Regions from separate parts of the Ruegeria sp. BF7 genome, predicted to be linked through region 1. Evidence: riboswitches for the same ligand, from Rfam matches in the RefSeq annotation. Region 1 holds a riboswitch; each other region holds the start of a gene.
What was found. A riboswitch is a leader RNA that binds a small molecule or an ion and turns the genes downstream of it on or off. The one in region 1 is predicted to bind cobalamin.

Region 1 (6,204 bases):
CCTCACCCGCCGTGCGCATGGTGGCCGAGCCCCATAGATCGACGATCAGGCCCTTGGGGTAATCGCCTTCCTCCTGCAGGTGTCGCCGGACCAGTTCTTCGGCCAGTTTCACGCCTTGGGCATAGGCGGCGCGGGTCGGCACCGAGCGCGGGTCGGTGGTATAGAGGTTCCGCCCGGTGGGCAGCACGTCCGACCGCCCCCGATAGGGAGAGCCCGACGGCCCGGCCTCGATCCGTTTGCCGGCCAGCGCGTCAATCAGAGCGTTGCGCTCTGCGTGGGCCGAGGGCGCGGGGTCGAAATTGCCGGTCACCTCGGGCACACGGCCAAAGATGTGCAGACCGTCACCGAACTGGCTTTCCTTGATATCGCAGACAAAGCGGTCGATGCGGGTGATTGCCTCGGCGGTGCAGGTGGCCTGATCGAGGCCAAGGTCGCTTTCCAGTCCGATAGCTTGCGCCTCGTCGCGGATGTCTTCCTGCAGCCGGTCGCGGCGCTTGGGGTCCAGACCGTCGGCGTTCGAAAACTCATCCAGCAGCGATTCCAGTCGCACCATCCGGTCCGGCGTGCCGCTTTCCTTCATCGGAGGCGGGATGTGACCCAGTGTGACCGCGCCGATCCGGCGCTTGGCCTGCGCGGCCTCGCCGGGGTCGTTGACAATGAAGGGGTAAATCACCGGCAGATCGCGGATCAGCGCCTCGGGCCAGCAATCGGCGGACAAGGCGACCGATTTGCCCGGAAGCCATTCCAGTGTCCCATGCGCACCGATATGGATCAGAGCATCCGCACCCAATCCTTTGCGGAGCCAGAGATAGAAGGCCACATAGCCGTGGCGTGGAGTGCGTGAGAGGTCATGATAGTCGTCATCGCGCAACTCGGGCGTGCCGCGCTCCGGTTGCAGCGCGACCAGCGCCTTGCCGCGCTGCAGAGCGGTAAAGTGGAACGCACCATTGGCGAAGGCCGGGTCGCCCTCAGGGGCGGCCCACACTGTTTGCAGGTCCGCACGCAGTTGTTCCGGCAGGTCGGTCAACGCGGCGCGATAGTCTTCCAGTGACCAAGAAATGCGGGCGTCCAGCAGGGTTTGGGCAATCGGTTCCGCGGGCGCGGTGTCATAACCTTCGCCCTGAAGATCAGACAGCATTGCTTCGGCTGAAGCCAGCGCGTCGAGGCCAACCGCATGGGCCATCTGCCAGTTCTTGCCGGGGTAGGTGGACAGCACCAGTGCGGGAACCTGATCCGCTTTGGGCTTGTCGTGCAGGTTCAACCAGCCGGTGACGCGGTCGACAATGGCTTCGATCCGCTCAGGCTCGGCACGATGGGCGAAACGGGAATATTCCAGATGCGGATCGCGCTTGCCGGGTTCCTTGAACGAGGCAATGCCGGCCGAAATCCGGCCGTCCACCTCGGGCAGTACCACATGCATGGCAAGGTCGGCAGGCGACAGGCCCCGTTCCGCTTCGGCCCACGCTTTGCGGCGCGAGGTGGCGAGGGCGACCTGAAACACCGGCACGTTTGCCGCGTCCAAGGGCGAAGTGCCCGATGCGCCTTTGCCCGAGAAAGAGGTGGCGTTGATGATCGCTGAGGGCTCCGATACAACGACCTGTTCACGCAGCCATTCAGCGGCGGTTGGCGCTTTCAACGAAGGAGCGAACAGGCCAATCGCATCCAGTCCCCGGTCCCGTAGGCTGCGGATCAGGGCGGCGACCGGAGCAGTGTCGGCCGATGTCAGATAGGCGCGGTAGAAGGTGACGAGGATACGTCTCGCATTGCTTGTGAACGCTATATCCACCGGGATCACGCCGCGGTCCGGGCACCAGACGCCGCAGTCGGGTAAGGTCTTTGCGCCCATCACCGGGCCGGCATAAAGACCCGCTGCCAGCGCCATTTGCGCCAGCGCAGCCTGTGCTGCAACCTCGCCGCCAGTGTCACACAGATGCGCCAAGCGGCGCAGGGTCGAGACCGGTAGGGTGGAGTAATCATCCAGTCGCGTGTCCTCACGCCCATCCGCAGGCAGAACGGCCAGCGCGATGCCTTTGGCCTGCGCCAGCGCCAGAACCTGCTGCAAGCCGTAAGACCAATAAGGAACACCGCCGATCAGGCGGATCAGGATGCCCTTTGCACCCTCCAGAGTTTGTTCAACATATGTGTCGACAGACAGAGGGTGTTTCAGCGCCGTCAGGTTGGCCAGCCGCATCGTCGGCATCCGCCCCTCGGGACCGCCACCACGATGCCAGCCCGCCGCGAAAGCACCAAGGTCGCTGTCGGAAAAGGACAGCACAACCAGATCCGCCGGGCTTTGGCCCAGATCGGTCGGGGGCTCGGTTTCTTCTAACCCGTGGCTTTCGCGGAAGACGACGTGCATGGCTTACTCGGCGGCCTCGGTCACACCCACGAGGATATCGCGGATTGCGGTTTCTTTGATGTCGTCATGCTCGGCAATGACCACCAGACGCGAGCGACGATCCTCGCCGGGTTCCCAGGGGCGGTCGTACTGGTGACGGACGCGGGCGCCAACGGCCTGCACCAGCAAGCGCATCGGTTTGCCCTGAACAGCGGCGTAGCCTTTGACGCGCAGGATGTTCAGTTCGGTGGCCATACGTTCGATCTTGGCGACCAGATCGGCGGGATCGGTTTGTTCCGGCAGTTCGACGATGATACTTTCGAAGTCGTCATGCTCGTGGTCGTGATGGCCGTCGTGATGCGATGGGCGGGCGTCCATGTCGTCCTCGGCTGCTGCTTCCAAACCCAGCACAACGCGGACATCCACTACACCTTCGGCCACTTCGACGACGGGCAGGGGGCGCGGCGCCTCGGCGGCGATGATCTCTTTGGCCTTAGCCACACCTTCGGGACCCGCCAGATCAGGCTTGGTCAGCAAGATGATATCGGCACACGAAATCTGGTCCTCGAACACTTCGGACAGGGGCGTTTCGTGATCGATCGAGTCATCGGCCAGGCGCTGGGCATCAACGGCCTCGACACTAGGGGCAAAACGACCGGCGGCGACGGCCTCGGCATCTGCCAGAGCGATCACGCCATCCACGGTGATTTTGGAGCGGATGTCGGGCCAGTCAAAGGCCTTCAGCAGCGGCTTGGGCAGAGCAAGACCGGACGTTTCGATCAGGATGTGATCGGGGCGCGGCTCCAGCGCCATCAGCGCCTCGATAGTGGGAATGAAATCATCGGCTACGGTGCAGCAGATGCAGCCGTTGGCCAGTTCCATGATGTTTTCCGCTGGGCAATCCGGGATGGCGCAGGATTTCAGTATATCGCCATCTACGCCCACATCGCCAAACTCGTTGACCACAACGGCAAGACGCTTGCCCTGCGGGTTCTGCATCAGGTGTTTGACCAGCGTAGTCTTGCCCGAGCCCAGAAAGCCGGTGATCACAGTGACGGGGAGTTTTTCGAGATTGCTCATTTCAGGGCTCCAATCGGGGGAATGCGGGCCGCACAGTTTTTGCGGAAATGTTCGGGGCGTTCGCGCCATTTGACCAGGCCGTCCTCGGTCGCGAGGTACTTGGTGGCACCTTCGACAATGGTTTCGACATGGTCGTTTTCGTTGAGGTGTTCATAGACAAAGGTCCAACGTTCCAGCCCGCCGCGCAGCACGATGGAACAACCTTCATCACAGTTCGACAGGCATTCCACGGCTTTCAGCGTGATGCCCTCGGGCAGTTCCGCTTGTTCCAGCGCTTTATGAAGCAAGGTGCCGGGCCGTTGCGCGTCGTCCTCGGCAGGCAGGCCACGGCGGCACGTGGTACAGACCAGCAGCTCAACAGGTGCGGTCTCGGTCATGTCTCTCATCCCCCCAAATCCTCCTTGCGGGGGACGGGGTTTCATGCGGGCCACGTGTCGCAACATGGACCCGACACCGGAACACCCCGCCCGGTTTCATCTTCGCGTGCTGGCAGGTCTCCCGGCTTGCGGATGTCAGAGGCGGGCCTCTGTCGGATGTCCCGCCTTCCCGGCCAATTTGGCCAGTGGCTATGGGCACCCTCTCCGGTCACGGTCGCGGGGGCGGCTGCGTTTGACGGATGGCCGTTGACGCATTCCCTTTTCATCCATCCTGGGATGGACACCAACGCAAGCGACATGCGGCACGGGCAGGGGCCTTGTCAAGCGCGAGACAGGGGTAGAAACCCCATAGAACAGAAAAGCGACCAGCTTGTGTCAATCCGCGGCATCCGCCACCAGCCGGTCCTGCAACCACGCGCAAAACAAACCCGCCGCTGCCGTGGATTGCGCGGCCCGTTGAGCGCTGACCAGATAATGCGACTGGGCAAAGGGAATCGCCGGACCCGCAATCGCAATCGGTGCGCCTTGCCGAATTGCGTTTTTTGCGAACCGTTCAAGGATCGTGGCATATCCTGCACCGGCCATCACTAGTTGCAGCGCTGCCACCGTGGTGTCCACAGAATGCCGAGGCGGCTGGTCGGGCGGCGCTATGCCGTTGGCCTGAAGATACCGCGCCCAGTTGTCCTCGTATCCAAGGATGTGAATCAGTGGCCCGTTTGGCAGGGTGATCAGTTTCGCTGAGTCGTCCCCAGCCCGACAGACCGGGACTAGCTTTTCGTCGGTGAGTTTTTGGGATCGCACCCCCGGCCAGTCGCCATAACCCAGCCGGATTTCCACATCCACATCGCCGGGCGTCCCACTATCGTTCCAGATGTGAGAGACAAGTCGGACCGGAATACCCGGATGCTGCGCGGAGAAGTCAGGCAGCTCGGCAGCCAACCAATAGGTCGCGGTCGAAATTGCCGCCCGGATCGTCAGGGTCTGGCGCGAGGCCGGGCCAAACAGACTGTTGGTCGACAGCGCAATGTCGGCCAAAGCGCGCCGAACCGTCAGCGAATAAGACTGCCCCAGCTCGGTCAGTTCCAGACGCCGTGCATTTCGTGTGAACAGCTTTTGACCCAACTCGGCCTCAAGGGACCGAATGTGCAGTGAAACGGCTGTTTGCGTCAGGCCAAGTTCACGCGCGGTTGTGGTGAAATTCAGATGGCGCGTAGCGGATTCGAAGCTGCGCAGCCAAACGGGATTTGGAAGGCGATCCATTTACCACCAAAAATTTTTACCTATATCGCGTATTATTATTCATTTTCGTTTCCGACAGGCAATAGGGATACTCGGCACAAACGGCGACCTTCGGGAGGGTGAAATGAAAGTCGGATTCATCGGTTTGGGTAATGTCGGCGGCAAGCTGTCCGGCTCACTGCTGCGCAACGGAATTGACTTGACGGTCCATGACCTCACCCCCGATCTGGTGGCCGAATACGTGGCCAAAGGCGCCAAAGCTGCCGAAAGCCCGGCGCAGATGATGCGGGATTGTGATGCAGTCATTACTTGTCTGCCGTCCCCGGCCGCCTCGGACACCGTGATGAAAGAGATGCTGCCCGAGGTCGCTCCGGGCAAAATCTGGATGGAGATGTCGACCACCGATGAGACTGAGGTTATGCGACTCGGCGCGATGGTGGTCGAACGCGGAGGCGCCGCGGTCGATTGCCCGGTGTCCGGCGGGTGCCACCGGGCGGCGACCGGCAACATTTCGATCTTCGCAGGGTGCGACCGCGAAACATTCGAGCGGATTTTGCCGTTTCTAACCACGATGGGACGGCGAGTTCTGCACACCGGGGAATTAGGTTCGGCCTCGGTCCTGAAGGTGCTGACGAATTATCTGGCCACCGCCAACCTGATCACCTGTGCCGAGGCGCTGGTGACCGCCAAGGCTGCCGGGATGGACCTCAACACCACCTATGAGGCGATCAAGATTTCCTCCGGTACATCCTTCGTGCATGAAACCGAAAGCCAGGTCATCCTGAACGGATCGCGCGATATCTCATTCACGATGGACCTTGTCAAAAAGGATATCGGGTTGTTCCAGGACGTGGCCGATCGGGCCGGAGTGCCGCTGGAAATCAACCCGGTGATGATCCGCATCTTCGACGATGGCATCGCCCGTTTTGGCGAACGAGAACTGTCTCCGAACATTATCAGGCGGTTAGAGGAGGCCACTGGCCTGGACATCACAGCACCCGGCTTTCCGCCCGAGATGCTAGATGACGAACCGGAAGAACCGGGCTACGAAGTCATCCCGCAGGGCCGAAGGGCGGAATGACGCACTACACGGCGCAATACGGCCAGTTGTCAACGTAGAGCAGTTGAGGCGAGTACCTGTTTTGAAATCGAACCTTACAGAGAAAAAAT
Region 2 (6,204 bases), on a different contig from region 1:
CGAACCTCGGCAATGGTCGCAGCATCCCCGTCGGCGACGATGGACACCGCCCAGCGGTTTCCGGTCCACCGCTGTAGTGCTGATCCCAACCTTTGAGCCAGGTCTGTAGGAGCGTTATCTGTAGGTGTGAACTCGATCCGACCGGGTGAATAGGATACAAGCCGCACTCCGTTTTCAACCTCGACCAGCAGTTTTACGTCGCGGTTGGTCCGGATCAATTCGACGACATGGTCAAAGCTGGGATACCGTGCAAGGGCCGCTTGGATGTCCTGGGCCAGCGCGGCAGTTGGCGCTCCAGCGGGCCCGCGTGCGGTCGGGGTGTACGCAGGAGCAACAGGTTGAACAGGCGCGTGGGACGACACTGCGATACCGCCACCGGGGCCTCCGTTCGGCGGGGGCGACGGCGCGTCTTGCAGCCGTTTGATCAGTTCTTCCGGGCTCGGCAGGTCGGCCACATGGGTCAGGCGGATCACGGCCATTTCGGCGGCCATCATCGCATTTGGAGCCGCCGAGACTTCTTCGAGCGCTTTCAGCAGCATTTGCCACATCCGGGTCAGCACGCGCATAGGCAGGGCCTCAGCCATCTGTTGGCCGCGGGCGCGTTCGTCCGGGGATACGGTTGGGTCCTCGGCTGCATCCGGGGTGATCTTGACCACTGATACCCAGTGGGTGATCTCGGCAAGATCGCGCAGCACCGCCAGCGGATCTGCGCCTTCGGCGTATTGTGCGCTCAGTTCTGTCAGGGCGCCAGCGGCATCTCCGCGCAGGATCATGTCCATCAGGTCCAGCACCCGCCCGCGGTCGGCCAGTCCCAACATCGCACGCACTTGATCGGCGCTGGTTTCCCCGGCCCCGTGCGAGATCGCCTGATCCAGCAGCGAGGTTGCATCCCGGGCCGACCCTTCGGCCGCGCGCGTGATCAAGGCCAGCGCGTCTTCCGCGATCTGGGCATTCTCAGCCGCGGCGATCTTGCCAAGCAGGCCGATCATGTCCTCAGGTTCGATCCGGCGCAGGTCGAAGCGTTGACAACGGGATAGCACCGTTACCGGCACTTTGCGGATCTCGGTTGTGGCGAAGATGAATTTCACATGTTCAGGCGGTTCTTCAAGCGTCTTGAGCAGCGCGTTAAAGGCGCTGGTCGACAGCATGTGGACCTCGTCAATGATGTAAATCTTATAGCGCGCGCTGGCGGCGCGGTAACGAACGCTGTCGATGATCTCGCGGATGTCGTTGACGCCTGTGCGGCTGGCGGCGTCCATCTCCATCACGTCGACATGTCGGCCTTCCATGATGGCCACGCAATGTTCACACTGGCCGCAGGGTTCCGTGGTCGGCTTGCCCTGGCCATCGGGGCCGATGCAGTTCATGCCCTTGGCGATGATCCGCGCCGTGGTGGTCTTACCCGTGCCGCGAATGCCGGTCATGATGAAGGCCTGTGCGATCCGGTCGGCCTCGAACGCGTTTTTCAGCGTGCGAACCATCGCATCCTGACCGACGAGATCGGTAAAGGTTTCGGGGCGGTATTTGCGGGCAAGAACCTGATAGGCGGGGCTTGGCGTGTCGTTCATGTCTGCTCTGTCGGATTCGGTTCAGGAATGCAGCGTAGAGACCCCTGCCGCCCGCGTCCACCGCCGCTGTAGTCGAAATTCGGTTTGCAGGACAGTTTACGCATCGTAGAAACGTTCGCAGGAGGGCCACCTTTTGAGACTCTTTGCGATTCACGCCGTGCAGGTGGGAAATGGCACGGTTGCCCTTTCACCAATCCCGGGGCGCGGCGGCAACTACCTGCAGGATCTTCGTACCATCCGGGACTGGCAGCCGGATCTGGTGGTTTCCATGACCACTGAGGTTGAGATGCTGGAAGAAGGTGCCGCCGGATTCGGTGACGATCTTCGCGTCGCCGCCATCGGGTGGGCGCATCTGCCAGTCGCGGATTTTGGCGCGCCACCGCCAGAGGTTCGGGCCGCATGGGCCGAGGTCAGCGCAGCGGCGGCACAAGTCCTGTCCCGAGGAGGGCGGGTGTTGGTGCATTGCCGGGGTGGCTGTGGCCGGTCTGGCATGGTCGCTTTGCGCCTTATGGTCGAACAGGGCGAACAGCCCGAGGCAGCGCTGAAACGTCTGCGCGCCGTACGGGCCTGCGCCGTTGAAACCGACGGCCAGTTGCAATGGGCGGCGCAGGCGGCCAGCGCCCGAAAGGGCAGCTAGCTTAGAGCGCCGCGTGCTGCTCCGGTTGCGCAACCGGACTTGCGGCCAGCAATAAAACCTCGAGCATCGCGCAGGGCGGGCTGGCCATAACATCGGCGGGCAGAGAGCTGAACACATCCGCGAACATCATGTCGGCATACCTATCAAGTGAATCGGTGGAAACGTCGGACTCCGTGCCGCAAAAGATCCGAATCTGATCAGGCCGTGCGCAAAATCGGGCGGTGCAACCTTCGGGGCAATGGGTCAGTTCACTGCTGCCTTCGACCTGAAAATCGGGGGTTGTTGCAGGTGCGGCGGTCTCTATCGCCTGTGTAATGACACGCGCGACCCGTGCCAAAGCTGGGCAGGTCTTGCCGGTTCGCTGGCATACGGTGGCCGAGTATTCGTGGGTCTTTGTCTTCCAGATCATTGTGTGCCCTCCGCGCGTAGGAAGGGGCGTAGATCAGGTGTGACAGCATGCTGACGACCTGCCCGGACACCCCGCCCGAGTTTCGGTTTTGGTTCGATGGCAGGTCTCCTGACTTGCGGGTCATCGCGTTGCCGACCTTCCCAGCCTTTCGGCCAGTGGTATTTCGGCATTGCTCACCGCTTACAGTTGCGGGGGCAGTCGCGGCCTTGGTTCGTTCCGGTATAACCGGGGCAGAACCGCACCGTGTTCCCTTTTCATCTCGCCCAACGATCGGGGTCGAGAACCATCACGCCATCGCTAGCGGGTACGGGCGACCCGAGTCAAGCGGGCAATTTGCACGGCCAAGCGGACGTGTGGTCATGTACGGTCACTGTTGACTTGTGACGGGAAACACTGCGGACTGGAGAAAGTGAACCAATCGGTTCAAAATCCGGAGACCGAACCATGCTGGACACTGCACAAACCGATTCGACCGAGGACTTTCAGTTTCCGTCCGGCACGGGCTCCTTGTCGGCACGCCTTTATCTGCCAGCGTCCGCGCCCCGGGTGGCCGTGGTCATTCACGGTGCTACCGGCGTACCGAGAGATTATTACCAGCATTTTGCCCGCTGGCTGGCTGCCGAACGGGGGATGGCCTGTCTGACTTACGACTACAGCGATTTCGGCCATTCTCTGAACGGATCGCTGAAAGCATCACGGGTCAAGATGGCCGACTGGGCCTTGGTCGACATGCCCGCGGCCCGGGCTGAAATGCGGCGCAGGTTCCCCGATGCGCAGCAGTGGAGCATCGGACATTCAGTCGGCGGGATGCTGGGGCCGATTCAGCCCGACGTCGATCAGATCGACCGCATGATCTGCGTCTGTTCTGGCCCTGTAACGGTATCGGATCACCCCTGGCCGTATCGGGCGCTGGCTTTGCTGTTCTGGTATGGTCACGCTCCTTTGGCGGTGAAAGCCCTGGGGTACCTTCCTGGCAAGGCGCTGGGGTTCGGGGCGGACCTGCCGGCATCGGTATATTGGCAGTGGCGGCGGTGGTGCACCGCACCGCGCAACTACCTGCCCGAGATCGGGATCTCCTTGCCTGATGCGCGCTGGGCGCAGTCAGGGACGCCCGTGGACCTGTTTACCTTCGAGGATGATGATGTGGTGCCGCCCAATGCGGTGTGGCGATTGGCCGATCTGTACGGCCCAGATGCGCGCCGTCACCTGTTGTCACCCGGTGAATTTGGCTTGTCGGAAGTTGGGCACATCGGCGCTTTTGCCCGCCGCAACGCAGTCCTTTGGCCACGGCTGATTGCATGACTTCGCCGGTTCTGGCGCTTTACGTTTGCTACAGGGAGGAAGTGAGAGGTTGGACATCGACCCAAGCGGGGCTCGTTGTGGCTGCTTCCTTCCGGACCTGACCAGGTTGGCGAGGCGCTCGCCCGCGCCAACCTCTCAACGCACGATATAGGCAACAGACGCGGAAATGACAACCCGTCAGAGTGTCAAACGGATCAGCAGAAAGCCGTCATCGTCTGCACCGATCAGATGTGGGGTGTATTCCTCTAGTTCAGCAATGTGATCGCGGGCCTTCGGACCGGTTCTGAGCAAGGTTGTCGCGCCGGGAAATGGAGCAAACTGAAAGGCGCGGGGCGCTTTTTCCAGCGGGTCCCGTGGCAGGGCACCCGAGATGTAGTCTCGCAATATGTGCTGAACGGGTCGTGCAGGCAGCCGGATCGGCTCGGCCTGGTCGACAAAAGGGAAATAGCCGCCCCCGCTGGCTCGGTAATTGCTCACCGCAACGACAAAGCGCTTGTCGGGTGTTACGGGACGGCCCTCTAATCGGATGTCGTGAACACGGCGATGTGCAGAAGCGCTCAGATGACCTGAGGAGTCAAAGCGTGGAGGTTGCGAGAGGTCGATCTGATAGCTCAACCCTTGCAGAACATCGAAATTATGCCCGGCCCGGCTGGGGTCGACCAGGTCGGTTTCGAACCCCGGTTTGATCTGGTTGAACACGCTTGCCGACATTTCCAGCCAATCGCCGATCTGCGCGCCATTAACGACAACGGCCTGCAATTCGTTGGGAAAAACATACAGGTCGTTGATATGACGCAGGAATACCTGTCCAGGTGGCACATCCGTATAAAACCGCGGCCCGGCGCGTCCTCCGAATTTTGAAGGCGCCATCGCGGACAGAACGGGCAACTCCGCAACGGGCGATCCCTGCAGATACGGGCGCAGAGCCGCCGCCTGCGCCGCTGCGGCCAAAGCAAGCCCTCTATCCTCAACGCAAAAGCTGAAATAGCTGTGCAGGTGCTGATCGGTTCGGCCCACCGGTTGAGCCGTGTGACGGCGCGTTTCCAAATGGCCTTTGGCGAAAAGCCGCAGTAATTCAGGGTCTTCCGCAACCGGATGGGCCTCTCCGCCAGACCGGGTCGGGCAAACCGAGCGCAATTCGGTGCTGTGGTCTTTTATCGTCCACGTACTGTCATCCGCCTTGCGGAGGTTCAGGTCAATCACCCCCAAATTCGATCCGGCCGGGCCCGGCATGACCACCGGTTTCCCGTGAACCCGCCCCCGGGCTGCATCGACATTGTTCAGCCCCTCATGCACGGGACCGGGCAGAGTCAGGTGGGAATGCCCGGCGATCAGGACGTCGATGCCGTCGATGGCAGCCATCGGGATGATCGCGTTTTCCAAATCGGGTTCCGCAAAGGGCGATCCCAACCCCGTATGCGCCAGCGCAAGGATCAGATCACAGCCCTCTGCGTGCAAGTCCCGCACCTTGTTGCGGGCGCAGGTCAGGATATCGCCAACGGTGACCCGGTCCTGCAACCGGTGCGCCTCCCATTTGGCGGTCTGAGGGGGAAGCACTGAAAGCACTCCGATTTTCAGCGTAACCTGCTGGTCCTGGTACGGGACTGTACGCGTCAGGATTGCATGGCTGTGCCAGAGAGGATCGGCATTCCTTCTTTGCACATTGCTGCACACCACCGCGCAGGGAGCGTCGGCCAGAACTCGATCCAGAACCTCTAGTCCAAAGCCGAAATCATGGTTGCCCAGCCCGATGGCGTCATAGTCCAGATCACCAAAGGCCTGCATCAGAATATGCGGCGCATTGGCCGGTTCCGCAGCCCATTCCCCGATTGGTGTGCCTTGCAGCGAATCTCCGTTGTCGAACAGCAGAACCAGCGCGCCAGCCGCCACCGCCTCGTTCCGCGCAGCCCGGATCAGACTGGCGGTGCGCGTAAACCCAATCGTGGGTTCCGGGGCGTCAGAGTAGTAGTCGAAGCCGCTCAGATTCATATGCAGATCGGAGGTTGCCAATATCCGTATCTTCAAGACAGGGCGCGGCAGATGAATGGGGTGTGACAAATTTCTACTTTTGGCAGTTATATGTTAAGCATTTTCCCCAAAAAGTATATTAGGCGCAACATTTAAGGTGTGACTGCGATCATTTGACGACCGCAGGTTTCCGGCTGTTTGGAATTGCCATTGCAACGCGGCTGCAGCCGTGGCAGCCCTGTGCCGACGACCCAAAGGAACATTCATGAAACATGCGGAACTTGTGACGTTTGGCGGCTCGGGCCTGGATCGTGCGGCGC
Region 3 (6,204 bases), on a different contig from region 1:
GCGACCCAAGATCACCAAGTCTGGCCCTAGCCAGCAGGTTGTACTGGAAGGGTCGGATATTGATCTGGCCTCCATCCCGGTGCAGACCCATTGGCCGGGCGATGCGGCGCCGCTTGTGACCTGGCCGGTGGTCATCACCCGACCGCACGGTTCCGAGGCGGGCAATGTCACGTCCTATAATGCGGGCATCTACCGCGCACAGGTGTTGGACCGGGATAAGCTGATCATGCGGTGGTTGCCCCATCGCGGCGGCGCGGCCCATCACCGGAGTTGGGCGAAGCGGGGTGAAAAGACTCCGGTTGCCATTGTTCTGGGGGCGGATCCGGCCACGTTGTTGTCTGCCGCGTTGCCTCTTCCCGAGACCGTGTCCGAAATGACCTTTGCAGGCGCGCTCAACGGCGCCCGCCCCCGTATGGTGGCCGCCAAGTCGGTGCCCTTGATGGTTCCGGCCGAGGCCGAGATCATCCTTGAAGGTTGGGTGTCGCCTACCGAAACCGCGCCCGAGGGGCCGTTCGGAGATCACACCGGGTATTACAACCGGGCCGAGCCTTTCCCGGTCATGCAGGTCACTGCCGTGACCCATCGGCAGGACCCGCTGTACCTGTCCACTTATACCGGCCGCCCGCCAGACGAGCCCGCGATCATTGGCGAGGTTTTCAACCGCCTCGCGCTGCCCACTATACGCGCCCAGATTCCTGAGGTCCGCGACCTTTGGCTGCCGCCCGCCGCGTGCTCGTACCGCATGGCCGTTGTCAGTATCGACAAACGCTATCCCGGTCAGGCGCGCCGGGTGATGATGGCGTTGTGGGGGATGCTGCCGCAATTCAGCTATACCAAGATGATCGTGGTTGTGGATGACGACATCGACCCCGCAAACTGGGATGACATCGCCTGGGCGCTTGCCACGCGAATGGACCCGGGTCGGGATGTGATGACGCTGGAGAACACACCGATGGACTACCTGGACTTCGCCTCTCCGCAACCGGGACTAGCCGGGAAAATGGGCATCGACGCCACAACCAAGATCGAAAGCGAAACCAGCCGGGAATGGGGAACCGTGATGAAAACGGCGAACAAAGACGCGGACTTTGCCGCCGATCTTGTTTCCCGCCTGATGAAAGGAGCGGCGTCATGAGCCAACACCGTGTGATCCTGGGCGTGGCCGGAGCCTCGGGTGCGGCATTGGGGATGTCGGTTGCGCGGCAATTGTCCGGCTTGGACGTCGAAATCGACCTTGTCACCAGCAACGCAGCCAAACGTACGCTTCTTGAAGAGTGTGGGGGTGATGCGTTTGAAACCCTCAGGGGATTGACAACCCGCCACCATTCCATCGACAACATTGGCGCTAGCATTGCGTCAGGATCGGTCCCGGTGACGGGGATGATCGTGGCACCCTGTTCGATGCGGTCACTGGCGGCAATCGCGCATGGTCTGGATGACAACCTACTGACCCGCGCCGCCAGCGTCCAACTGAAGGAACGCAGGCGTCTGGTCCTGCTGACCCGCGAAGCGCCGCTGACATTGGTACATCTTCGGAACATGACAACCGCCACCGAAATGGGCGCGATTGTCCTGCCGCCTGTACCGGCCTTCTATCTGAAACCGCAATGCGTGTCGGATATCGTCGTCCAGATTGCCGCCCGCGCGATCGATCTGTTGGGAGTATCCGCGCCGGTGGCAAATCAATGGGCCGAAGCAGGAGTGATACCTGGCTCTAGTGCTGAGCCCTTGCGGTCCTGAACAGCAGCAGAAAAACAAACACCGAACCGATCGAGGTTGTCACGATCCCCACCGGCAACTCCTGTGGCGCCAGAAGAAGCCTGCTGAGAATGTCGGATCCCGTCAGCAAGGCCGCACCCACAATCGCCGCCGTGGGTAGAAGCCGGTTGTGCAGCGGTCCGGCGATACCGCGGGCGATATGAGGCACCATCAGGCCGACAAAGCCGATCACACCTGCGACCGAGACGAATACGGCGGTGGCAAGGGCCGCAGTGAAGAACATGCTGAACCTCAGGCCCTGGACCGGTACGCCCAGCGTGGCGGCGGTCAAGTCTCCGGTCAGCAGGGCGTCCAGCCAGCGGCTGCGATACAGCGAATAGGACAGGATCAGCAGCAGTCCGACGCAGACCAGTGGGAAGGTTTCCCAACGTGCCAGACCCAGCCCGCCCAGCATCCAGAAGATGACCGTATGCGCCGCGCGGCTGTCGCCCGCGAAGATCAGATAATTGGTGATGGCCGAGAACAGGAAGGAAACCGCCAGTCCGGCAAGGATCAGTTTTTCCGGTGCGCTTGTGCGCATGGCGTGCACCAGCGCAAGCACGATGCCCGACGCCACAAGACCGCCGCAAAACGCCGCCAGCGGCAAGGTCCAGAAACCCAGAATATCGCCGGTCACGGTGATGACGAACACGGCTCCTGCTGCCGCGCCCGAGGATAGACCAAACAGGAAGGGGTCGGCCAGATCGTTGCGCGTGGTGGTCTGCAGAACCACGCCGACAATCCCCAGCCCGGCACCAATGACGGCCGCGAACAATGCGCGGGGCAGGCGCAGGTCAAACACGATCCGGTGCAGCGCCGACATCTCTCCGTCGATCATCCCGGTGCCCAACAGGACAGCGTTGAATGCGTCTGTCGCTGGAATGGGTGTGGTTCCGTAGACGGTCGAAATCAGCAAAAGGACGGTCAGAACGACCGCCCCCAGCACGAGCACAAGGCTCAATCGGTTCATATCAGTTGAGGCCCGGGTGCATGGCGTTGGCCATTTTCGAGATCGCCTCGATATTTGCCGGTCCAGGGGTTAGTTCCTCGTACCGCAGGCCGATCCAGCGCTCGTTCTTCACGGCGTCGGTTTGTGACATTACCGGATGCTCCTGCAGGAACTTGAATGTATCTCCCGCGCCATTGCCGGTCTGGTAGTCCAGCAACACCAGGAATTCCGGGTTGGATGCGGCAACAGCCTCCCATGAGGTGCGACCCCAGCTGGTGTCCATGTCATGGGTGACGTTCTCGCCGCCGGCGGCCGCGATCATCGCATCGGGAATGGCGAATTTACCGGCGGTGAAGGGCGCGTCTGCCGGGCCATCCAGCAGGAAGACACGCGGTTTGGCCAGATCGGCGGTCTGTGCTTCGATCGCGGCCAGTTCTTCTTTCCAGCCGCCGACCAGTGCTTCCGCCTTGTCGTCGACATGCATGACCTTGCCCAGACGCAGCACATCGTCGAACAACAGATTCATGCTGGCTTCGGGGCGATCCTTGTCCAGATGCACGCAGCTTTCGGTCAGGATCATGGTCTTGATGCCAAAAGGCTCCAGAGTGTCGGGTGTCACGTCGCCGCCAGGTTTCATGCCGTAATACCAACCGGCGAAGAACAGGTCGGGTTCAGCCGCAACCAGATTTTCAACGGTCGGGTATTTCGGCGCAAGTTCGGGGATGTTACCGCGCAGGGTGTCGAATTCGGGGCTGGTCTTGTACCAGCCGGTGATGCCGGTCAGGCCCACGATCTTGTCCTGCAGGCCAAGGGCAAAGGCCATGTCGGTCATGTTCATGTCATGAACGACCAGCCTTTCGGGTTGAGATTCGAAAACCAGCGGTTCACCGCAATTGTCAATCGTTACCTCATGCGCGGAGGCGCTGCCTGCCATGGCGGTGATCAGGGCCGCAGACCAGATATGTTTCATTGGGGAGAGTTTCCTTAAGTTAATTTGAAACTGGGGTTCTTCGGATATCCAGTGCCGGGATCACTCGGCCTTCATGCTGGAAACACAGATAATCGACGCCAAACGTGTCGCGCACATGCGCGGGCGTCAGCACTTCGGCCACGGGGCCGAAACTGGTCAGACGCGTGGATTTCATCAGCGCCACGTGGGTGGCAAACTCGGGGATCATGACCAGATCGTGCACGATCATGACCACCGTGATGCCCAGTTCGGCCACCAGCGACAGCATTCTCCCCTTGGCGTCCGGGTCCAAATGGTTGGTGGGTTCATCCAGAAACAACAGAGACGGGTTTTGCGCCAGGGCGCGGGCGATATGCGCGCGCTGGCGTTCACCGCCGGACAGCAGGGCCATCCGCTTGTCCGCCAGTGAGCCCAGCCCGGTCAGGTCCAGTATCCGATCAAGCTCGACCGCGTGGTCTTCGGTGGATCGGTCTGAGCGGATCGGAATCTGACCCAGCGCTACATAGTCTCGCAGCAGCAGCCGACCGTCCGGGAACTCCTGCTGGCTGACAACGGCGATCATGCGTGCACGGTCTTTGGACGACATCTGTTTCAGGCTGCGCCCATCGACAAGGACGTCCCCCAGAACCATCTCAGCTGCACCGCATAAAAGGTTCAGAAGCGTAGTTTTCCCGGCCCCGTTTGGTCCGGCTATGGCCAAAACCGCACCCCTGTCCAGTTCGAAGGATGCTCCCTGTAGTAGGACGTCGCCGTTGAGTGCGTAGTATTCTAGGCCACGCGCGATCAGAAACGCTGAGTTTGTCACGGGTGCACCTCCACGTTCAGACGGGGCATACGAGCCAAGGTTTTGTTGAACAATGCACGCGGACGGTCAGAAGCATTGGTCCAGCCGTCCCCACTGTCTTGGAATTGCCGCGCAAACTGGGCCAGAGCATCAATGTCCTGCGAGGATTTGACGTCACCAAACAGGTATTGCGCTTTGCCAACAGCCTGAAAGCCTACGGTTGTCGGTCGGTCACAACCAGCCATGCAGGAAACCATGCGTATGGAAAACCCGGAAGGTAGCCGGTGCGTCAGCGCCTTTCCGATCGCATGCGCGGCGTCCGTGCCGTTGCAGGTCTCGCAAATCAGCAGGAAGTGTTGGGGGTCGTTTGCCATTGCCCACTCCGCTTATTGCCGAAGCGAGGTGGCGGCAATGTAATAGCGTAACGCGTTCGTCACTTTGCCTCCTTCCGGGACGCCCCGCCCCGGGTTGGTTGAAAACATGATGGCAGGTCTCCTGACTTGCGGGTCTTGGCTTGGCCATCCTTCCCGGCCTGTGGGCCAGTGGATTTATGGCGTCGCTCACCGCTTACAGTTGCGGGGGCAGTCACGGAGTTGGCGCCGGTTAGCGGACCTCACCGTATTCCCTTTTCATCCCCAATTGGGGGAACCATCATCAGATTGACTGCCCGAGATCGCCCAGTGCGTCAATATGAAAGTTTCATCCTGTTCGTTCGTTACTGGCCAGCTCTGAGGCATAAGGGTGGCCAGTTAAGGACGTTGTTCGCAAAAACTGGCTGGAATGATCTCGGCAGGGAGATAGACTCAGATCATGCGATATTGGTTTCACCTTGCAACGATTCTGGCATTGAGCCTGTGCGGTTCTTCTGCGCTGGCGGCACCGGGGGCTGAACTGGAATGGTCCGAATTGCCTGACCCGTCCGTTCAGGTCTTCGAGGACCCCTACCGCGATCTCAGCCCGGAGCAGTTCGACGATCTGATTTTCGTCGTGCGCCTGCGCGGCAGGCTGCGTCAGGAAGTGGGCAGCCCCGATGAGCGGCGGAAGTGGCAGGAGCTTCTGGTCGAAACCGAGAAAGCCCTGGCTGCGGACGGCATCGATATCGACTGGCTGCTGGACCAGCGACTTGTCGTGGCCCAGCGCCGGGATCGTGCCGGTGCGGCCGGAAACCCTGAATTCGACGGTCAAACGGTGACGATGGCGGGGTTTGCCATTCCGGCGCCGCCCGATGCGGATGGGCACCCCATCGCTTATCTGGTGCCTCAGCCCGGTATGTGCAGCCACTTGCCGCCGCCGCCGCCCAATCAGATGATCCGGGTACGGCTGAACGGCGACTGGGAGCCCGGTTACGTCCACGAGCCGGTTCGTTTGACCGGAAAGCTGACCATCGATCCGTCAGAACAAAACACAATGGTGGTGGATGGGCTGATGCCCATGCGCGCGACGTTCCAGCTGGAGGCCGACAGTGTCGAAACCCTGGAAACACAGGGCGGCGGACTGAAGTGGACGCAGAGCTCGGCCGAACGCTTCCGTTCTGCAGGCAACAGCAAAACCGGCGCGGAGAAGGCGTCTGAGTGACGGGATCACCGGATCGCCCCCCAGGCTGCCTTGCCGATTTCCTCCTGAACAGAACCGATCGTCTTTGGGATTTGAAAAACCTTAATCTCAGGGTGCGCTGAGATTTCTTTTTAGGTGTACAAGTGACGACGATTTGAGCCTCTTCAGAGGTGCTGGATGTATTGATGA

Region 2: it holds a riboswitch for cobalamin, as region 1 does, so the genes downstream of both, ACR0IK_RS21445 (hypothetical protein) here and ACR0IK_RS00320 (DUF1636 family protein) in region 1, are expected to answer to the same signal.
Region 3: it holds a riboswitch for cobalamin, as region 1 does, so the genes downstream of both, ACR0IK_RS09320 (DUF1636 family protein) here and ACR0IK_RS00320 (DUF1636 family protein) in region 1, are expected to answer to the same signal.

What each region holds. Positions count from the first base shown of each region.
Region 1 is NZ_JBQFTM010000001.1:64,398-70,601, forward strand. Features, by position in the region: gene cobN (cobaltochelatase subunit CobN) at 1-2,359, opposite strand, end outside; gene cobW (cobalamin biosynthesis protein CobW) at 2,363-3,418, opposite strand; gene ACR0IK_RS00320 (DUF1636 family protein) at 3,415-3,795, opposite strand; cobalamin riboswitch at 3,890-4,098, opposite strand; gene ACR0IK_RS00325 (LysR substrate-binding domain-containing protein) at 4,171-5,055, opposite strand; gene ACR0IK_RS00330 (NAD(P)-dependent oxidoreductase) at 5,159-6,115, shown strand.
Region 2 is NZ_JBQFTM010000018.1:7,681-13,884, forward strand. Features, by position in the region: gene ACR0IK_RS21435 (DNA polymerase III subunit gamma/tau) at 1-1,568, opposite strand, end outside; gene ACR0IK_RS21440 (protein-tyrosine phosphatase family protein) at 1,702-2,205, shown strand; gene ACR0IK_RS21445 (hypothetical protein) at 2,207-2,614, opposite strand; cobalamin riboswitch at 2,696-2,917, opposite strand; gene ACR0IK_RS21450 (alpha/beta hydrolase family protein) at 3,059-3,916, shown strand; RNA gene ffs (signal recognition particle sRNA small type) at 3,956-4,054, opposite strand; gene ACR0IK_RS21460 (bifunctional 2',3'-cyclic-nucleotide 2'-phosphodiesterase/3'-nucleotidase) at 4,094-5,974, opposite strand; gene nudC (NAD(+) diphosphatase) at 6,150-6,204, shown strand, end outside.
Region 3 is NZ_JBQFTM010000003.1:164,999-171,202, reverse strand. Features, by position in the region: gene ACR0IK_RS09345 (UbiD family decarboxylase) at 1-1,135, shown strand, start outside; gene ACR0IK_RS09340 (UbiX family flavin prenyltransferase) at 1,132-1,740, shown strand; gene ACR0IK_RS09335 (FecCD family ABC transporter permease) at 1,715-2,728, opposite strand; gene ACR0IK_RS09330 (ABC transporter substrate-binding protein) at 2,730-3,677, opposite strand; gene ACR0IK_RS09325 (ABC transporter ATP-binding protein) at 3,697-4,482, opposite strand; gene ACR0IK_RS09320 (DUF1636 family protein) at 4,479-4,835, opposite strand; cobalamin riboswitch at 4,930-5,129, opposite strand; gene ACR0IK_RS09315 (DUF3299 domain-containing protein) at 5,272-6,036, shown strand.